DNA from 2 places in the Erwinia sp. AC075 genome. Region 2 is predicted to be linked to the other one. Evidence: riboswitches for the same ligand, from Rfam matches in the RefSeq annotation. Region 2 holds a riboswitch; the other holds the start of a gene.
What was found. A riboswitch is a leader RNA that binds a small molecule or an ion and turns the genes downstream of it on or off. The one in region 2 is predicted to bind thiamine pyrophosphate.
Positions count from the first base shown of each region.

Region 1: linked by a shared signal. The riboswitch ahead of tenA (thiaminase II) and the one ahead of thiM (hydroxyethylthiazole kinase) in region 2 are both predicted to bind thiamine pyrophosphate.

Region 1 is NZ_CEEDEU010000001.1:723,715-727,684, forward strand. Features, by position in the region: gene AC0IXH_RS03340 (ABC transporter permease) at 1-740, opposite strand, end outside; gene AC0IXH_RS03345 (ABC transporter ATP-binding protein) at 737-1,486, opposite strand; gene tenA (thiaminase II) at 1,483-2,178, opposite strand; TPP riboswitch at 2,244-2,348, opposite strand; gene AC0IXH_RS03355 (TonB-dependent receptor) at 2,467-3,741, opposite strand; gene AC0IXH_RS03360 (FAD-binding oxidoreductase) at 3,894-3,970, opposite strand, start outside.
Region 2 is NZ_CEEDEU010000001.1:471,995-475,964, reverse strand. Features, by position in the region: partial or broken gene AC0IXH_RS02225 (class I fructose-bisphosphate aldolase) at 1-546, opposite strand, end outside; gene thiD (bifunctional hydroxymethylpyrimidine kinase/phosphomethylpyrimidine kinase) at 552-1,352, opposite strand; gene thiM (hydroxyethylthiazole kinase) at 1,349-2,134, opposite strand; TPP riboswitch at 2,170-2,272, opposite strand; gene AC0IXH_RS02210 (potassium transporter Kup) at 2,354-3,970, opposite strand, start outside.

The DNA.
Region 1 (3,970 bases), 250 kb from region 2:
AGGCGACGCAGTGCACTGTCCACCGCCAGCCACAGCAGCAGAGTCATCAGCACCAGAATAAAAAGTGCCGCAAAGCAGAGTTCGGTTTGCATCCGCGCATTGGCGTTCAGCATCACGTAGCCCAGACCTTCGCCTGCGCCGACCCATTCGCCGATGATGGCGCCAATCGGTGCCACCGCCGCCGCCATCCTCAGCCCGGAGCCAAACGCAGGCAGCGCCGCCATCAGCCGCACATGGCGTAATAACGCCCAGCGGGATGCGCCCATGGTGCGGGCGAGGTCGAGAAGATCGTTATTGACCCGGCGCAACCCGTCGAAGAAAGCCGAGGTGACCGGGAAGAAAATCACCAGCACCGCCATCGCCACCTTGGCGCTGATGCCGAAGCCGAACCACAGCACCAGCAAGGGTGCCAGCGCAAAAACCGGTATGGCCTGGCTGGTCAGCACCAGCGGCATCAGCCAGCGCTGTAAGCGGGGGGAGAACATCATGCACAGCGCAAGGATGGCGCCGAGCAACACGCCGGCGACCAGCCCGCTGACGATTTCCGCCGCGGTCACCAGCGTGTGCGCCGCCAGATACGCGCGGCTGGTCCACAGGACGTCGGCAACCGACATCGGTGTGGGCAGCAGGAAGGCAGGAACGCCGCTGCGGGTGATTGCCCACCAGACGGTAATCAGGCCGATAAACACCGTCAGGCCACGCCGCCAGCGGCCAAAGGCCGATTCTTTTACGGATATCATCCTGCCGCCCGGGTCAGCTGTTGCAATAATTCACCCTGGCTCTGCAACAGATGCCGATCGTCAGGGGCCCGTGGCGGCAGTCCGGCAATCTGATGCGAATCATCAATCCCGGCCGCAGACAGCACCAACAGCTGGTGGCTAAGGCGGCAGGCCTCCAGCGGATCGTGGGTGATCAGTAACACCGTGTGGCCGGTCAGTAACGTCGAGGCCAGGGTCTGGATACTGGTGCGGGTAATGGCGTCCAGCGCTGAAAAAGGCTCGTCCATCAGCACCATCGGCTGACGCTGATAAAGCGTGCGGGCCAGCGCGGCTCGCTGCCGCATACCGCCGGACAGCCCGGCAGGCAGGCTGTCGCCATAGCCGCTGAGCCCGACGCGCGCCGTCAGCTCGTCAGCCCATTCGCGGTCGGGCTTCTCGCCACGCAGGCGTGAGGCGAGGCTGATATTCTCGCGGACGGTTAGCCACGGATAGAGCAGATCTTTCTGCCCCATATAGGCCACGCGTCCCTGCACCGGCAGGCCATCGCTGCCCGTGACCGTGCCTGCCGTCGGCTGCGCCAGCCCGGCTATGATCTTCAGCAGGCTGGTTTTGCCGACGCCGCTGGCTCCCAGCATCGCGGCAAACTGACCGCCGGTGATATCGACATTCAGCCGTTCAAACACCGTCCGTGCGCCGTAGCGCAGGGTCAGATCGCGCACCTCAATCCCCGGCGGGATCACGCCGCGGGCAATGTCATGACTGTTCATACCACGTTGCTCAGGCTGGCATTGAGGCCCATCTGCCAGAAGGCACTTTCCAGCCGGGTGGCGGTGGTGAAGATGGTTGAAAGCTCCGGCAGACGACTTTGTGCGCCGCGCTGAACCCCAACCGTTTCCAGTAGATCTATCGCCCGCTGAACGCTGGCCAGATAGTTTTCGTCGCCGTAGTTGGCGATCCACGAGCGGTAGGGATTGCCTTCGGTGACGGTGGTGGGATTGTGCAGCAAGCCGAGGCCTATTTCGGCATAGCCCGCGACGCAGGGAAGCAGTGCGGCCAGCAGATCCAGCGCATCGCCGGACTGGCCGATATCCAGCACATAGCGGGTGTAGTTGAGGGTTTCGGGCGCTTCCTGTTCATTGCGCATCTGGCTTTCGCTGATGCCCCACTGCGTGCAGTAACCGACATGCAGCGGCAGCTCGGCGACGATGGCGTTCAGCGAGGCGGTGGCGGCACGCATTTCTGGCAAGGTTCGGAACTTGCTGACCAGCAGGGCATAGGCGCGGGCGAAATGGATCAGGAACAGGTAGTCCTGGGTCAGATAACGCCGAAACGCGCTTTCAGGCAGCGTGCCCTGGGCCAACTGCTGAAGAAAAGGGTGGTTAACGTAGTGCTGCCAGTCAGCCGCGGCTTGCTGGCGAAGCTGGCCATAAAGACCACGGGAAAACATGTTGTCAGACATGGGACCTCCAAAAGTGAGTGGAGATCCGGGCGTGCAGAGGTATGAACAGGCAACGATCGAAAGTGGTGCTATTGCCAACCCGTCCCTTCGCTGGCATGACCCAGATCAGGTTCAAAGGGTCCGGCTAACGTCGCCATCTCAGCCCATAAAGGACACCCCTCGGAGAGGCTTGTTATACGATATTTACTTTTTGATTACAATCGATGGCTGGCAGCCGAGTTGGCGTCATAATGAAAAACGGCCTTCTTGCGAAAGCCGTTGTTTAAGCGCCACTAAGCCTGTTTTGGCTTAGAAATCATATTCTAACGCTAAGCGGTTCTGCCAGAAGTTCTTGTCAGAGGTCGAGGTGGTTTGCACGCCGACAAAGTCGGTCAGGCTCAGCCCTTTCAGCACGCCATCAAAGCTGTAGGTGCCGTAAATCAGGTACTCCGACTGATTGCTGCTGGACGCGCCGGCGCTGGCGGTCAAATCCATAAACGAGTAGCGGCTGCCGAGGGAAATATTGCTGTTGGCGGTCCAGTTCAGATCGGTGGAGTAGGCGTTGCCGCTCCCCAAATCCTGGGTACTGGTGAAGAACGGTTGGGCAAAATACTGGCCGGACGAGGTGTTATGGGCATAAGGCGTCACCAGCGCGCCGTTGCCATAGGCATTCTCACTGGCGGCGATATGGTCCCAGTTCAGTGACCAGCGCAATGACGGCACAAAATTCATCGCATACTGCGCGCCGTAGCTGGTGCTGTTTACTTCGCCCGCCAGCGCGTCGCCCTGACTCAGGCCGCGAATAAACTGCACGCCAATTTTGGGCTGCAACGGATTTTCCGACCACGACAGGAAGCTGTCGGCGTAAACCATCTTGGTGTAGTTATTGTATTCTTCGTACCACAGCTGGCCGGTCAGCTTTTTATCATCCAGCTTCAGGGCACGTCCGCCGCCGATGCCCCACATGCCGTTAGTGCGGCCATCGGCATCGGTGTAAGCGGTGGTGTCGAGAAACTGATCGTCACCCCAGGGTTTATAGCGGGTAATTTTGGTGGCGTGCAGGAAGTTGTCGCTGTCGCCATAATTGGCGTCCACACCCCGGAACAGGATCGGGGTGATGCGCCAGTCGTAGTCGCCGATAAACGGGATATTGATACGCTGGTCACCGGCGGTGATGCGGAAGTCCTGATAGTGCCAGCTCAGATAGGCTTCGCCGACGCCGGTCTCGTTTGGCCCCAGTTCACCGATCAGGTGGTCATCGTTATGCGAGATGCCGCGTTGCAAAATGCCGCTGACGCCAAGGCTCAGGCCATAATATTCCGCCGTGGCATACTTCACGCTGCCGCCGTAACTGACGGTGTCCTGAGAGTAGCCCGGCGAGAAATAGGCGTTGTGGGTGGAATAATAAAGGCTGCGCAGGCTGCCATGGACCGAGCCGCAGGTAAACATTTCGGTCAGTGAATCGGCGACGCCGGCATCACAATCCGAAACCGGTGCCGCGGCCAGCGCGTTACCCATTAATAAAGCCTGAGAGACGACGAGTGCACCCAACTTTAGCGCAAAGTTGACCTTCTTTGTTTTCATCAATAGCTTCCTGTCAAAAATTGAAAATGATCTGCCCGCAGCAAAATTTGCTGAGTAATTGTTTTTTGGTATCCCGTAAAACCGTCCAGTGGCGAGCGCGTTATTTTAGCTGCGTGCTTTATTTACTCACTGTAATTAATTTCATGCTGATTTCATTTATTCAGTGACAGCGGATCGCTTGGTAATTCCAGCGTGTCGCGCACGTCCCAACCCTGCAGCTTTCCTGGGT
Region 2 (3,970 bases):
GGTTGAGCCGAACTTCACCGCGTTATACCCACCATTGTTTTCCGCCATCTTCTGCTTGACGATATCGGCACCGATGGTGGCCGCCAGATGGTTAGCCTGACCGGTCAGATCCGCGCTGGCATGGTAATCCACACCCTCTTTCTTGAAGTCATTGTTACGCAGGTAGGCCCACAGTACGGTGACCATACCCAGCTCATGAGCGCGCTCAAAGGCGACGGAGATTTCTTCCAGCTGACGACGCGACTGTTCAGAACCGAAATAGATGGTGGCGCCCACGGCAACCGCCCCTAAGTTAAAGGCCTGATCGACGCTGGCATACAGGGTCTGATCGTATTGCGTGGGATAGCTGAGGGTTTCGTTATGGTTCAGTTTGACCATAAACGGAATGCGGTGCGCATAACGGCGCGACACCGAGGCCAGCACGCCATAAGTGGAGGCCACGCAGTTACAGCCCGACTCGATGGCCAGCTCGACGATGTTCTTTGGATCGAAATAGAGTGGATTGGCAGCAAATGACGCGCCCGCCGAGTGCTCGACGCCCTGATCGTCCGCTACCACCAGCGATGAAAATGGTGCACCGGGCCGATGCCCTTGCCGACTTCCAGCGAATCGGCCTGCTCCAGCGCGCCCTGTAACCAGCCCTTGGCGTCCTGCACCGTCGACACCCAGTTATCATGCCGGGGTCGCAGCGCGGCCAGCGCAGCGGAAAGCGTACAGCCGGTGCCATGGGTATGCTTTGTTGGCACGCGCGGCGCGGTAAAACGCTGCTCCAGCTGGCGGCTGAACAGCCAGTCCGGGCTTTCGGCATCGCTCAGATGTCCGCCTTTCATCAGCACCGCCTGGCAACCCAGCGCTAACAGCGCCCTTCCCTGTCGCCGCATCTCATCTTCGTTAGTGGCAACCGGACACTCCAGCAGCGCCGCCGCTTCCGGCAGATTTGGCGTGATCAGTGAAACGTGCGGCAACAGGCACTCACGCAGCGTGGCAACCGCCGTCGGCGAAAGCAGCGGATCGCCACTTTTCGCCAGCATCACCGTATCCAGCACAATCCACGGCACGGACGAGGCCTTCAGTCCTTCAGCCACCACCTTGACGATATCGCTGCTGGCTAACATGCCGATTTTTACGCTGTCGATGCGCACGTCGCTCAGCACGGAATGTAATTGTGCCGCGACAAAGTCGGGCTCAATGCGGTAAACCGACAGCACGCCACAGGTATTCTGCGCCACCAGCGCGGTGATCACGGTGGTGCCATAGGCACCCAGCGCCGAGAAGGTTTTCAGATCGGCCTGAATGCCCGCGCCACCGCTGGGATCGGTTCCGGCAATGCTCAGTGCGTTGATGCGCTTCATCCCTGAACCTCCAGAGTGAACAGCTCGTCGAGGAACAGCGCAACAAAACTGCCGGGACCCGCTGCCGCCATCGCCGCGCGTTCGCCTGCCAGGCTCATTATCCGGCAGGCGCTGGCAACGTGCGTTAACCGGTCGCCAGGCAGCGCGGCAAATCCGGCCACCACCGCCGACAACGCGCAGCCGGTGCCGACCACGCGGGTCATCAACGGCGAACCGCCAGCCACAGCCAGCACCCGTTGGCCATCGGTGACGTAATCCGTTTCCCCGGTGACCGCAACGATAGCGCCGGTGGTGCTGGCCAGCAGACGAGCGGCGTCCAGCGCCAGCGCCGAGTCATGCAGGCTGTCGACGCCGCGCCCGGAGGTTGCCTGGCGCGCCAGCGCCATGATTTCCGAGGCGTTGCCGCGAATAGCCGCAGGACGGTGTTCCAGCAGCTGCTGACAGAATTCAGTGCGGAAGGTCAATGCGCCGACGGCAACCGGATCCAGCGTCCAGGCACGCTGCGCCTTTCCGGCCGCGTGCACAGCGGCCAGCATCGCTGTACTGCGGGAATGGGTGAGCGTGCCGACGTTGACCAGCACGGCATCGGCAATGGCGCTGAACTGCGCGGCTTCGTCGGGATCAATCACCATCGCCGGCGATGCGCCCAGCGCCAGCAACACGTTGGCAGTAAAAGTCTGCACCACATCGTTGGTCAGGCAGTGAATTAACGGCGATTTTTCACGGAAGAGGTGGAGCGACGCCACGGCATCCGCCGCGACAAAGGTATGAGGTTGGTTCATGGTACAACTCCCAACCGGCGATCAAGAAGGCGATGCGGTCAGGCATCTGACTTCCCTCCGCTGGCATTATCCAGTTCAGGTTCGACGGGTTTTTCTCAGCCCTTTCTTTGGAAAGAAACGGCACCCCGAGTCATTTACTACGTGCTTTCAGCCGCCAGATTACGGGATGGCGCTTTTCTTTACCATCCCCCAGGCGTTAATCAGATCAACATTCCACCGCTACACCGGGATGCGGCGACCGATCTCCACCACACGGTCACTGGGCAGGTAGTAGTAGTCGGTCACATGCATGCCATTGCGCGCCATCCAGCTGAAAATCACGCGCTGCCAGGCCGGCAGGCCGCCGCTACCTTCGCGTGGGATGATGTTTTCATGGCCCAGATAATAGGTGACATGCTCGGTATCCAGCTCGCAGTTATCCAGTTGCGGATAGCGTAACAGTGCAGGGATGTTGGGCCGCTCCATAAAGCCATACACCGCCAGCGCGTGCCAGAAGCCCGGCGCAAGCTGGGTGACGGTTAAGCGCTCGTCGGCATTGATGCGCGGAACGTTGTCGATAGCGATCGTCAGCGACAGCACGTGCCCATGCAGTGAGCCGTTTCGCTTCACCTGCCACTGCATCACCGGCGGCGTGCCCTCTTTCTCCCGCGTCAGAAACACCGCCGTGCCCGGTACTCTGGGTATGGCTTTTTCTTCCAGCATGGCCAGGAAGTCGTCCACCGGAATAAATTTTTCGTGCACCGCCCTGCTCGCCGCTTCCACGCCGCGGTGCCAGAGCAGCATTACGCCGTACACGACCAGCGCCAGGATCAGCGGCATATAGCCACCCTCGAACACCTTACTCATATTGGCGACCAGGAAGCACAGGTCGATGACAAAGAACACGCCGGCAATCAGCAGGCTGGTGAGCCGGTTCCAGCGCCACACCTCATGCATCGCAACATACAACAGCCCGGAGGTCATGATCATCGTCAGCGACACGGCGATGCCATAGGCTGCTGCCAGCTTGTCGGAAGATTTGAAGAACACCGCGAGAAAGATGGTCACCACCATCAGCAACCAGTTAATCGCCCCGATATAGATTTGCCCGTAGCTCTCTTCGGTAGTCTGTTTAACCCGCAGCCTCGGCAGCCAGCCTAGCTGAATTGCCTGACGGGTCATGGAAAACGCACCGCTGATAATCGCCTGACTGGCAATGATGGTGGCGAGAGTGGCGAGGATCACCAGCGGGATTTGTAATACCGGCGGGCAAAGCCGGAAGAAGATATTTTGCGTCACGTCAGCACCTGAAAGCAGTAACGCTGCCTGTCCGGCGTAGTTGAGCAGCAGGCTGGGAAAGACGATAGCAAACCAGGCCAGCCAGATCGGCTTTTTGCCAAAATGGCCCATATCGGCATACAGCGCTTCCGCACCGGTGACGCAAAGGAATACGCCGCCGAGCACCAGAAAGCTGACGATGCCGTTGGAGAAGAGAAAGTCGATACCGTACATCGGGTTGAGCGCCACCAGCACCGCAGGATGCTGCACAATCCCCCAGATGCCCAGGCCGGCGATAACCGCGAACCACAGCGCCATAATCGGACCAAAGACTTTGCCAATCTTCGCCGTGCCCAGCGGTTGAATGGCAAACAGCGCCAGCAGGATCACCACCGCGCCAGGCAGGATCCAGGGTTGTGATTCCGGCAGGATGATGGTCAGCCCTTCAAGGGCAGAGAGTACCGAGATCGCTGGCGTGATCGCACCGTCGCCATAGATCAGCGCCGCACCAAAAAGCCCGGCAAACAGCACCAGCGGTCGCCGTTTATCCTTTCGTACTAATAGCGACATCAGCGCCAG